Regions from separate parts of the Peribacillus sp. B2I2 genome, predicted to be linked through region 1. Evidence: a T-box and tRNA genes for the amino acid it is inferred to sense, from the RefSeq annotation. Region 1 holds a T-box; the other regions hold tRNA genes.
The links. A T-box is a leader RNA that pairs with one kind of tRNA and senses whether it is charged. The one in region 1 lies ahead of argS (arginine--tRNA ligase), so its partner is inferred to be a tRNA-Arg.
Positions count from the first base shown of each region.

Region 1 (3,126 bases):
ACATAAAGATATAAAGGCTGGCGAGGAAATCACGATCGAAATTGATGATAAATCACCCTTATGGTTTTATATCATCGAGTAGGAGTTTTTGCCATTTCATTTAAAAAGAATCCATTTTGATCAATCTTTCGTCAAAATGGATTCTTTATTCGTTTTAACGTTACATTTTAGTCGGCGCTGAAATTCCCAATAAGCTTAGCGCATCCTTTAATACCGTCGATACGGAAAAAGCGAACGAGAGCTTCAATTGTTTCCATTCATCTTCAACCAAGATTTTCGTATGTGCATAATACTTATTGAATGCGCGTGATAACTGCAAGCTGAATTTCGCGATTTGTGATGGGTCGGCTTGTTCAAATGATTTTTGGACAATGATCGGATATTGCTCCAGCAGCTGGAGTACTGACCAAGCATATTCTCCTAAAGCTTCAAAATGGATGGCCTGCTCTTTATATTCACCTTTCTCAAGCAATGATGAAATTCGCGCAAATGTGTACTGTACATAAGGACCCGTTTCTCCCTCAAAATTCATCATTTGCTCTAATGAAAAATCAATATCGTTCATGCGGTGATTTTTTAAATCATTAAAGATTACCGCTCCGACACCAACCTGTTTTGCAACCAGTTCTTTCTGTTCAAGTGCCTGATTTTTTTCATCGATATTGCGCTTTGCAGTTTCGATTGCCTCTGCCAATACATCCGCAAGCAGCACGACTTTCCCTTTACGTGTCGACATTTTCTTACCGTCTTTTAACATCATGCCAAAGGCTACGTGCTGTAAGTCATTTGACCAATCGTACCCCATTTTCCCAATGACATTAAAGAGTTGTTTAAAATGCAGGGATTGTTCGTTTCCTACAACGTAAAATGTTTTCTTCGCATCATACTGCTTTTTACGATACAGTGCTGCTGCTAAATCACGCGTCGCATAAAGTGTCGCACCGTCCGTTTTCGTAATCAAGCAAGGCGGCATATCTTCCAATTCCACGACATAAGCACCTTCGGAAAGGGTAAGTAAGCCTTTTTCATTCAATTCCTCGACAACAACATCCATCTTGTCATTGTAAAACGCTTCGCCAGCATAGGTATCAAAACGGATGCCCAATAAATCATAAATCGTATCGAATTCTTTTAAAGACGCATCCCTGAACCATTTCCATAGTGCCAGTGCCTCCTCGTCTCCATCTTCAAGCGACTTGAAGCTAGCGCGTGCTTGGTCATTCAACGATTCATCCGTTTCAGCCATAGCATGGAACTTCACATAGATTTTCAATAATTCTTGAATCGGGGAAGCTTCGATTGCCTCTTTGTCTCCCCACAGCTTATACGCGACAATCAATTTGCCGAATTGCGTGCCCCAATCCCCTAAATGATTAATACGCACGGCATTGTAGCCATTTTTTTCAGCAATGTTAGCCAGTGCATTCCCTATGACCGTTGAGCGTAAGTGCCCCATGGAAAAAGGCTTGGCAATATTCGGGGATGAATAATCAATCACGACATTTTCCTGTACAGGCTGCTTCGAACCATACTGCTCCTTCTCACTTAATATGGTTTGCAGCACATTTTCCGTCACCATCTTTTGATTGACGAAGATATTCAGATAGCCACCCACTACGTTCACTTCGTGGATCAATTGACCGTTTAATTGCTCAGCTATTTCAGACGCAATAACTTGAGGTGATTTTCTAAATTTTTTTGCAAGTGTAAAGCACGGAAAGGCGACATCACCTAACTCCATTAATTTAGGCTTTTCCATTAATTTTTCTATTTCACTTGCTGGCAATTCATTGTTTAAAGCAGTTGAAATTAATGCTGCAATTGTTTTATTCATCGTCATTTCCCCTCCTAAAAAAACAAAAAAGCCCCCGTCTCTAAATAAGAGACGAGAGCATAGATTCCCGTGGTACCACTCTAGTTGCCACAAATCGTGACCACTTTCCATTGTTAACGAGGTGACTCCCCGATGTTCCCTACTAAACGTTTCAAGAAATTTCTCCAAAGTGCGCTTCATTCATCCGTCCTGCATTAGGCTCACACCGTCCCTAACTCGCTTTCCATTTCAAAATGAACTACTCTCTTTATCACAGAATTTTCAATATTATGATTTAATCCATCGTACACAATTTAAAAATACGTGTCAACACAGGATTTCAGATCCAACCGGTTATAAGCCTCAATATGACTAACCAGCCGGTAACTTCATTTTATCCTTGATGGTCGAAAAATATTTCCTTACGGTACCAATTGGGTTTCTTTGCTGATTAGATGGTTCATTTGTGGTTTGACCATCGGCTAACAGGCCTAACACTCCCATTTCCCGGGTATTATTGTTGGAAGACTCATCTGTAAGTTCGGGGGAGTATATACGCTCGCCATCCATTATTCTGCGAATCGAGCAGGCTAACTCTTCGCTCGGGCCATCCTTCAATAAATAACCACTTACATTAGCTTTTAACGCAAGTTGAAAATAACCAGTCCTTCGAAATGTCGTTAATATAATCACTTTGCATTCAAATGACTTTAAAGCTTCTGCTGCCTCAAGTCCGCTCATTACAGGCATCTCCATATCCATGATACAAACATCAGGCTGTAATTGGTTCACAAGAGTGATCGCTTCTTCTCCATTACTGGCTTGCCCGACAATTTCTATATCTTCTTCAAGATTGAGTAGAGAACTTATTGCCTCTAACAGCATTTGCTGATTCTCTGCAATGACAATTCGAATCATTTTAAGTTCTCTCCTTTATCGAGTCGCTTATATGAAGCAAAGACTCCCCCTAATCCAAGGATTATTAAGGGAGTCTGGAATGATTCATGAACGTTACAGTTCAGATTTCACTTGAGCGGAAACGCTTTTTTTCGTTAAATATTTTATGTCTTTGAAGCCAACAAAATTCTTGTTTTTCTCATCCCATAAACGGAAACGGAGTGAGCTCAAGCTTGTCGCAAGAGTAATCGTTGGAACGTTCTCTAATGGCTGCGTATTATTGTGCGCCATTTCCAATTTATAGTTAGGTACCCTTGGACTTAAATGGTGAACATGATGGTAACCGATATTACCAGTAAGGAACTGCATCAGTTTTGGAAGCTTATAAAAAGAACTTCCTTCCACTGCTGCCAATA
Region 1 is NZ_JBGCCB010000001.1:4,594,889-4,598,014, forward strand. It holds partial or broken gene ABIE66_RS22810 (SET domain-containing protein-lysine N-methyltransferase) at 1-82, shown strand, start outside; gene argS (arginine--tRNA ligase) at 161-1,840, opposite strand; T-box leader at 1,879-2,097, opposite strand; gene ABIE66_RS22820 (response regulator) at 2,186-2,731, opposite strand; gene desA (Delta(5) desaturase DesA) at 2,825-3,126, opposite strand, start outside.

Region 2 (3,126 bases), 850 kb from region 1:
TGATTGAAAAGAGAGGGAAGGGCCTTCATGTAACTTCGAAAGGTAAACAACTCCTTCAATTGGCACCTGAAGACTTACGATCTCCAGCACTGACAGCTCAATGGGAGCAAAAGTTAACAGCGATTGCCAAAGGACAGCTACCAAAACAGGCATTCATCGGCGATATGCGCACCTATGCCAAAAATATCGTTCAAGAAATCAAAAATAGTGACCAAAAGTTCAAGCATGATAACGTGTCAGGAACGAAATGTCCTGATTGCGGCAAGCTGATGCTTGAAGTGAATAGTAAAAAGGGAAAAATGCTTGTCTGTCAGGATCGTGAATGTGGCCACAAAAAAGGTGTTTCACGTGTAACAAATGCCAGATGTCCACAATGTCACAAAAAGATGGAAATGCGCGGTCAAGGAGAAGCACAGACATTCACCTGTAAATGCGGTTTCCACGAAAAACTTTCTTCTTACAATAAACGAAGAGGGCAAAATAAAAATCAAAAAGTATCAAAAAATGAAGTCTCCAATTATATGAAAAAGCAAAATAAAGAAGAGCCGATCAATACTGCCTTAGCGGATGCTTTGGCCAAACTGAAATTCGATAAATAAAAGAAAAGGGTCCTTCACTTTTAGCTTAATAGTGAAAGGGCCTTTTTTTTGGGGGGTATTTGAATGGGGCGGGGTGGGCAAATTTCCTTGTCGGCAGGTTTATCTTTCCAGACAAAAGATTGCCGCTTGATGAAGTGGCGAAATCCATATAAAAGTAAAAGCAGAAAAGGATGGAGCATTTGCTCCATCCTTTTCCATATATCACTGCTTCGGGTTAAATTTCATTCAGTACGGTGCCGTGTAATTCATATTCAAGTGTTTCGTCAGTTGTGTGTGTGTGTTTATCCGTATCTGCTAGTGTAAGCGTACTGAATGTCTGCTGATCACCCGGACTGAAAATTGCTTCATCATTCTCTGGATTCCATAGGTTGTAAATACTCATGATCAGTATCCTCCTCCTTTGGGCGAGAAGACTAGTAATTCCCTTTTTGGTTATCGACTAACTCTTCAATTGACTCTAACGCTGATCACCGGGACTAAACACCGCTGCGTCATTCTCTTTGTTCCATTGGCTTCTGATTGTACTCATCGTGCACATCATCTCCTTTGGTGAGAATGTCTTACAGTATTTATCTACCCGGATGGGACAGGTTAAAACATATATTTCAAAAAAATATTACTTTTCTGCGGATATATATATCGAAAAACATCATTAATTAAAACTTCTCTTTAAACAGAGTCAAAAAGTTGAAAGAAAATTAAATGGTTAATCTCATAATGTATTGTTCGCCGATACTTCCGACTTTTCTCATACCGGTATCTAGAAATCCGACCTTTACATTGGAAGCCCCTCAAAAACCTAAATAGGTAAGGCCATACCAACAGAAAAACCCTGTTACGACGCGGAGGTACCGCATTGTAACAGGGTTTTAAAATTAGCGTCCCAGATAGGAATCGAACCTACGACCTACAGCTTAGGAGGCTGTCGCTCTATCCTGCTGAGCTACTGGGACATATAAAAAAAGTCGACGACTTATTTATTATATTTCTTATAGGCAAACTTTTCAAGTTAATAGCAATAATAATTATGAAAAAATCATCTAAACGCTTAGCGGGTCTCTTATTTCTGTTTTTTCCTTTTTTTTCGTTAAATGGAATACTTTATTATTGGTTGGTTTTCTGGTACTATTATACTAGAAAAAAATAGGAGAATGATAGTGGGAAAATACAGAGTTTTACTGTTTGTGGCATTGCTGGGGATGTTAATTTTACCTGCATGCTCACAAGGGATTTTAGAGGGTATAGGCAAAAAGAGGGCTGCGCCGATTGCGGAAGATGACATTGAAGTGGTTGAGGCAGCGGAGAATGGCACCGGACAGGATTCAAAGGACGAACCGGAACAAATCGATACGAGAAATTGGATAAGGGCCGATTCTGCGGTTCAGTTTCCAATATTGATGTATCATAGCATTTCTGAAGGTAATGGCCTTCGGGTTCCAAGAGAGGAATTCCAATCACAAATGACTTGGCTTCGGGAGAATGGTTACTATACATTATCCCCTAAAGAAGCATTCCTCGTTTTAACCGAAAATCGGATGCCAAGTGATAAGTGCGTCTGGCTTACTTTTGATGATGGCTATACAGATAACTACACGGAAGCTTTCCCCATATTAAAAGAATATGATATGAAAGCAACCATCTTCATGATTGGGAAGTCCATTGATAAAGGTCATCACCTGACTGAAAATCAAATGTTGGAGATGAGCAGGAATGGGGTTTCGATCGAAAGTCATACTATCAACCATTTGGAGCTGAACCGGATGACGGCAGAGCAGCAAGAAGCGGAAATGGTTCAGTCGAAGGAGCTATTCGACCGTATCCTCGACCAGGACACGACAGTAATTTCCTATCCGGTTGGCCGGTATAACGAAGAAAGTCTATGGGTGTCAGAAGAAGCTGGATACAAGATGGCAGTCACTACCGAACCTGGAGGAGCTTCAAGGGACCAAGGGATGCATTCCCTGCATAGGGTTCGGATTTCACCGGGATTATCAGTCGAGGGATTTGCGTCCCTGATTGAAAATGCTTCTAATCATTGAAGATGGACGGGTCATTTCGAGGCAAGTCAGAAAAATCATATAATAATCGATTCTTACATGGTGTATAATGAAAGGCAGTGAAAATTATATACATATGAACGATTTGGTGTCTTAATGACTTAAAAGGGAAGTTGGTGAAATGCCAGCGCGGTCCCGCCACTGTATATGGGAGCCAACGGATGTTTACCACTGTATGAGATATGGGAAGGTGCCGTTGACGATGACCATGAGCCAGGAGACCTGCCAAAATTCGTACACCTGTAACCTACGCGGATGGGAAGGTGTGTGGCAGACCCTAAAGAGTCCGTAATTATATTGTTGCCATACAAGCATCTTCCGTTTAACGGGAGGTGCTTTTGTTTTGGGGTGCATCTTCCGATAATGCGTTTTGTTCATTAGGTGTGAAGAAATTAAAAGAAAAAAAGATTGTGGGGAATGAAAATGAAGAAGATTTTTGGTCTGATACTGGTGATGTTGCTGACTGCAGG
Region 2 is NZ_JBGCCB010000001.1:5,447,762-5,450,887, reverse strand. It holds partial or broken gene ABIE66_RS27225 (DNA topoisomerase III) at 1-599, shown strand, start outside; gene ABIE66_RS27220 (hypothetical protein) at 814-981, opposite strand; tRNA gene ABIE66_RS27215 (tRNA-Arg) at 1,479-1,552, opposite strand; gene ABIE66_RS27210 (polysaccharide deacetylase family protein) at 1,799-2,638, shown strand; cobalamin riboswitch at 2,726-2,900, shown strand; gene ABIE66_RS27205 (ABC transporter substrate-binding protein) at 3,080-3,126, shown strand, end outside.
Region 2: it has a tRNA-Arg gene. The T-box ahead of argS (arginine--tRNA ligase) is inferred to sense a tRNA for this amino acid. The anticodon was not compared.

Region 3 (3,126 bases), 610 kb from region 1:
CATATCCGATACTATTGTTGGGAAGAAATGCTGTAAGCGTTCATACCTAAGAGGTGCATTTCTTGCGGGGGGTTCGGTAAACAATCCGGAAACGTCTTCCTATCACCTTGAGATTTTCTCACTTTATAAAGAGCACAATGATGCCCTTTGTGAGCTAATGAATAAGTTTGGCTTGAAGGCCAAGACACTTGAACGCAAAAAAGGGTACATCATTTATTTGAAAGAAGCCGAAAAGATTGCCGAGTTTTTAAGTATAGTTGGTGCCCATTCAGCTTTATTAAGGTTCGAGGATGTACGGATTGTCCGTGATATGCGTAATTCAGTGAATCGACTTGTGAATTGTGAAACAGCCAATTTGAACAAAACGATTGGTGCCTCATTGCGCCAGGTTGAAAATATCCATTACATTGAGGATACGGTGGGACTAAGCATTTTACCGGATAAGCTTCGGGAAATTGCGGAGCTTAGGATAGCATTTCAGGATATAACCTTAAAGGAACTTGGAGAAATGGTATCCGGAGGAAACATCAGTAAGTCCGGAATTAATCACAGATTGCGAAAGATTGATGAAATAGCTGACAGGCTCCGTGGGGGAGAGGCTATTTCTGCGAAAAAATAAAGCTAACAGGGGAGATCAAGATGGTGGAAAAACAAGTTGAGGTAAAATTGAAAACGGGATTACAAGCCCGGCCGGCGGCTCTTTTTGTACAAGAAGCTAACCGCTTTCATTCAGATGTTTTTCTTGAAAAAGAAGGAAAGAAAGTGAATGCAAAAAGTATAATGGGATTAATGAGCCTTGCCATCAGTTCTGGCGTGTCCGTGAAGTTAATCGTCGAAGGACGCGATGAAAAAGAAGCATTAGAGGCATTGGAAGAGTTCGTTCAGCAAGAGGGTTAAAAGAAGAGGATGCCTAAAAGTGCATCCTTTTCTTTTATATTCTTCAGATTAAGAAAAAAGCTCCGAAAGTCGCTTAAGACGACTTCCGGAGCCTTTTTGTATAATAATTATTATTTAGAGTCTTTTTTATCATCAAGAGCGCTGCGTGTGATTACTTTGTCAATCAATCCATATTCAAGAGCCCTTTCGGAAGTCATGAAGTTATCACGCTCCGTATCTCTTTGAAGGACTTCAATAGGTTGACCAGTACGTTCTGCTAATATTTGGTTCAGTTTATCTTTCAAGTGAAGGATACGGCGGGCTGCAATTTCAATTTCAGTAGCTTGACCTTGAGCTCCTCCAAGTGGTTGGTGAATCATGACTTCACTGTTTGGCAACGCATAACGTTTGCCTTTTTCACCAGCTGCCAATAGGAATGCACCCATGGAAGCAGCCATACCGATGCATACAGTGGATACATTAGGTTTGATATATTGCATAGTATCGTAAATGGCCATACCGGAAGTGATGCTTCCACCGGGGCTGTTGATATATAGAGTGATATCTTTTTCAGGATTTTCTGCTTCTAAAAATAGTAATTGAGCTACAATTGAGTTGGAAACATTATCGTCAATTGCACTTCCTAGCATAATGATCCGGTCTTTTAATAAACGGGAGTAAATATCGTAGGCACGCTCCCCACGACTTGTTTGTTCGATAACTGTAGGAATTAAATTCATGTTCATTTCCTCCTTCGATTAAGAGAATCATTTAAATTCTTTATGTATGTATGATACACTTTTTGGTCAATTTAGGTCAAACAAAACAAACCCTATAATGGATAATTTGTTCGACAATTTTCTGGCCAAGGCTCCTTCCTGATAGATTGCTTTATATATTATGCCGCACAGGGATGAATTTCCACATTACCCATAATACCCAAAAGGCGAAGTTTTAAACCTGATAACCCTTGCAAAGGATGGGATTCTATCATATAATGAAGTCTGTCGAAAAAATATTTTCTATTACGCCCTCGTAGTGCAACGGATAGAACGCAAGCCTCCGAAGCTTGAAATGCAGGTTCGATTCCTGCCGAGGGCATTACCAATCTTCTGCTTAATAAAGTGGGGGATTTTTTATTGGCCATTTTTAAAAGGTCGCATCAATTGGGTTCTTGCGGTTTTTGATGGATTTACTCGATTTCCGTAAAATTCCATCGAATCTTGCTATGTCAGCTTTCTTTGGAAAATATTCGCCCACACCTTTGAAAAATGGTGATTTTTCAATAAAAGTAGTTGTGAAAATTGCATTTCTAACATATAGTATTTAAAACAAATACACTATTCAGAAAAAAACGTAAGCGTTTTCATGGGTTTTTGTGTAGAATTTTCTCCTGATAATGTAAAATGGAGTGGGGGAGGGATGAATCGATGAGTATGAATATGAAAGCAGGACTTTTTCAACAGCAAACATTAAAGATGGCAATGACCCAGGAGCTAATGCAGGCTATTACATTGCTGCAATACTCCTCACAGGAGCTATCGGCTTTCTTAGAAAATAAAATGGTGGAAAATCCATTACTGTCCCTAGATCAGCCAACATCGGCTTTATTTCAGCCAACCTTTGACCGGAAAAAGGGTAAACGTACTCTTAAAAATACGTATGATGCCAACTATTGGATTGAACAGATCAGTGAAGATACTCTATCGCTTGAACAGCATGTCATGTCCCAGGTGAATCACCAGCAACTTTCCGGTGAGCAGCAGAAGGCAATGCTGCTATTAATTCATAATCTTGATGAAAACGGTTACTTAAGGACTCAGCTGGAGGATATATGTGTTCCAGGAATTTCTTCAGTCGTGTTGGAAGAGAGCCTTTCGATTTTACAGCAACTCGAGCCACATGGAATTGCAGCAAGAAATCTCCAAGAGTGCCTTTTGCTTCAGGTAAAAGCAGAAGGGGTGAATCAGCTGGCAGAATCGATCATAGAAAACCATTTCCTCGATTTTGCTGAAAAGCGTTGGAAAGACTTAAGTAAGAAAATTGGTGTTACAATGAAGGAGATTCAAGAAGTATTTGATTATGTCCAGACGTTGAACCCGCGTCCAGCTTCACTATTTTTTCAGGAAAAACCTTCTTATATAGTGCCGGACGTGGTCGTGGAAGTTCGTGATGGGATACTGCTTGTCGGGAATTATGACGGCAACTCTCCCAATCTTAATGTGGATAAAGGGTATTTAAACCAAATGA
Region 3 is NZ_JBGCCB010000001.1:5,209,710-5,212,835, reverse strand. It holds gene whiA (DNA-binding protein WhiA) at 1-619, shown strand, start outside; gene ABIE66_RS26065 (HPr family phosphocarrier protein) at 640-897, shown strand; gene clpP (ATP-dependent Clp endopeptidase proteolytic subunit ClpP) at 1,008-1,616, opposite strand; tRNA gene ABIE66_RS26055 (tRNA-Arg) at 1,906-1,977, shown strand; gene rpoN (RNA polymerase factor sigma-54) at 2,307-3,126, shown strand, end outside.
Region 3: it has a tRNA-Arg gene. The T-box ahead of argS (arginine--tRNA ligase) is inferred to sense a tRNA for this amino acid. The anticodon was not compared.

Region 4 (3,126 bases), 640 kb from region 1:
GATAAACGGCACCCAATATTTGATTGATTTCCTTTTCTTCGTATTTTCGCTCATTTTCAAAACGGTTCATAATTTCTTGGAGAATCATCAGCCTTTGTTTTTCCTTGGGCGGGAAAGACTTTAATGCATCCTTACTGCCTTTAGGGAAATACTTTTTCAGTACAGCCATCTTTTCATCCTCGGTAACGTTATAACGATCATCGACCATCCTTGCTTTTTGATGAAGGGGGATAAATGCCGGCGCATGTTCATCTTTATCTTTCAAAAGTTCCATCAGTGCTAAAAATAACTTAGCCTGACGCTCTTTCTCTTTTAACACAAAGCGATGGTTCCGAATTGTGGAAGGACTTCCAATTCCCATTTCCTCCTGAACCTCAGCATCATTCTTCCCTTGGTAAAAAAGGCGAAGGAGACGATTTTGGTGATCAGTAAGCCCTGTAAGTTTTTTATCGAGATCAATCAAGTATTCAAAAACGGAGCTGTGTGCATGTTCAATATGAATTCGCATATACCTCTCAGCTTCATAAAGAACCCCATCTTTCGGGTATACTATCCCCTTTTCAATTGCATTTCCGCATAGCAAACAAATATATTGATTCCCTTCTTCGCTATACCCTTGTTTAAGCTCATCCTGAGATGCACTCCAAAACATTTCAGCGTCCTTCATTAAACAAACACTTCCCCGTAAAGTTTATAATATAATAAACATATTATTAATTTGTTTGCTATATGTCAATGTTTTTTCTGATTTATTTATAATTTCACTAAAGTATTCAGGCCTTGTAAGCGAGGAGTCAGGGAATTGAGCTTTTACTGATTTCAACCAAGTTCAATGATCCCATGGCACTATGCCGATATAATCCATTGATTAACGAGTGTAATTTCCCATGTCGAAATAGAGCCTTCATTGTATAATTATCTACCCTCAATATTATGCTATATAAAAGCGCGAATAAGCTTAGAGGAGGATTATCATTGAAAGATAAACATGAAGGGATTGTCCCTTCAATCCATAACCCCGATTTACATAAGGCATTACATCATTTATCCGAACAATTCAAGGTATCACTGCCAGAATTACGGGATACAATTGAAATACTTATACAAAACCAATCAAGTGTGCAGCAACTTAGTGAAGAAGATGATAAAAGTTCACCCGTTGAAGAATTGAAGACGGCAATAATCAAAAACCGTGAAACTATTAAAAAGAATCTTCAAACATTAAATAGGACTTGATTAAAATAGAAAAAGGCATCCAATGTTGGATGCCTTTTTTCCATGGAGCATATGAAATTCGTAGTATAAGTCCTTCGTTAGCTCATTAAGTATTAGCTAGGCACAAACTTAAGTATTCCTTCCAGATAAACACTTTGATCTTTTCGTGTGCATTCCCTCAACTTGATTCTTCCTTCTTTTTCTAACTCTTTGGCTAATTGGACTACTTTAGTTCCATCTTCGGATATTTCGACTGAGAAGAAATTGCCCCGAGTGGAAGTTTGAATGAACTTGAACAATCTATCTTTATTCATTTAAACAACTCCTTATCCATAACAAGTTCGACATAAAAAGATCATCCACCTGCGATAAATATGAAATAAAAAACTTCTTTTCGTCAAAACGGAACATTAATGGTTCAAAGGATGCAAATCGAAAGGCATTCTTTCTATATTCATCCCATATTTTCGTTCACACTTAAAGCAAAAAGTAAAAAAGCCAAAACCTTAAAAGGTTTTGGCTTTTTCAAGTTAGTGTCCCAGGAGAGATTCGAACTCCCGACCGACGCCTTAGAAGGGCGTTGCTCTATCCAGCTGAGCTACTGAGACATTTATGATATAAGTTGCGGTAAAACTTATGTATTACCTTAACTGTTCCCTTAGGACACTTCTTATTATAGTAGGATATCAAAAGAAAGTCAACGGTTTTTCATAAAAAGTTTTTTTCTTTTTTTATGTACCAGGAAGCGGGGAAAAACGCTTCCTGTTCATTATACATGAATTCATTCCATTTGATAAGCATTTCTTAATTCTTCAACGATTTTTCCTTCAAGGTCATAATAGGTGATTTCAAGTTTGCCTGTTCCCATTTCCAAAATGGCATAGGTTTTCTCTTTTCGTCCACGCGGCTGGCGTATGCTTCCCGGGTTGATGAAGAGCTTGCCGTCAATCGATTCGGAACCTGCAGCGTGGGAGTGACCAAAGCAAATAATATCCGCTTCGGCCTCTTCACTTTTATAAGATAAATTCATCAGGGTCATCTTTATGTTATAGAGATGTCCATGCGTAATGAAGAAACGCTTGCCTGCGATGTTCTCCACAATGTCAGTCGGATATGCCGAATCATGATCACAATTCCCACGAACAGCTAAGAAATCCGCCATGTGAGGATCATTTCTTTCCAACTCTGAATCACCGCAATGGATCATGGCAGCAACTTCTTGTTTATGACGGTCGGTTATCATGCTTATTTCATGAGTTAAGCCATGACTGTCACTCATTATTAGCACTTTCATCGTCACATTCCTTCTTCCCTTTTTAGAAATAAATCAAGTTTTTCATCTAGGGCCCTCAATGCGTGGGCACGGTGGCTGATTTGGTTTTTTTCCTCTTTTGTCAATTCGGCGTTTGTTTTACCCTGTTCTTTAACAAAAAAGATTGGATCATAACCAAATCCATTCGTTCCTGAAGGCTGTTCTGTAATCAAGCCTTCCATCGTTCCCGAAACCGTAATCGTTTCCTGGTTGGGTGACGCGAGGGCCAAGGCGCAATAGAATCTCGCTGTCCTTTCCTCTTCCGGGACGCCTTCCAATTCCCCGAGGACTTTTTCCGTGTTCGCTTCATCACTCTTGGACTCTCCAGCATAGCGGGCAGAATATACGCCCGGACGGCCATCCAATGCATCTACAAGCAATCCGGAATCATCCGCAATGACAAAATGGCCTAGCTGATGGGCAATGGCCTCTGCTTTCAAGATTGCATTTTCTTCAAAGGTTGTACCTGTTTCCTCCACATCCGGTGCACCCGGTACATCGAGAAGCGTTTTGACTTCATATCCTTTAGCAGAGAACAAGCTTTCGAATTCCTTGGCTTTCCCTTTATTTTTCGTTGCAATGATTACTGTCTTCATTTT
Region 4 is NZ_JBGCCB010000001.1:3,954,936-3,958,061, forward strand. It holds gene ABIE66_RS19540 (DUF2087 domain-containing protein) at 1-667, opposite strand, end outside; gene ABIE66_RS19545 (hypothetical protein) at 976-1,236, shown strand; gene ABIE66_RS19550 (hypothetical protein) at 1,329-1,529, opposite strand; tRNA gene ABIE66_RS19555 (tRNA-Arg) at 1,750-1,823, opposite strand; gene ABIE66_RS19560 (metallophosphoesterase family protein) at 1,997-2,509, opposite strand; gene ABIE66_RS19565 (XTP/dITP diphosphatase) at 2,512-3,123, opposite strand.
Region 4: it has a tRNA-Arg gene. The T-box ahead of argS (arginine--tRNA ligase) is inferred to sense a tRNA for this amino acid. The anticodon was not compared.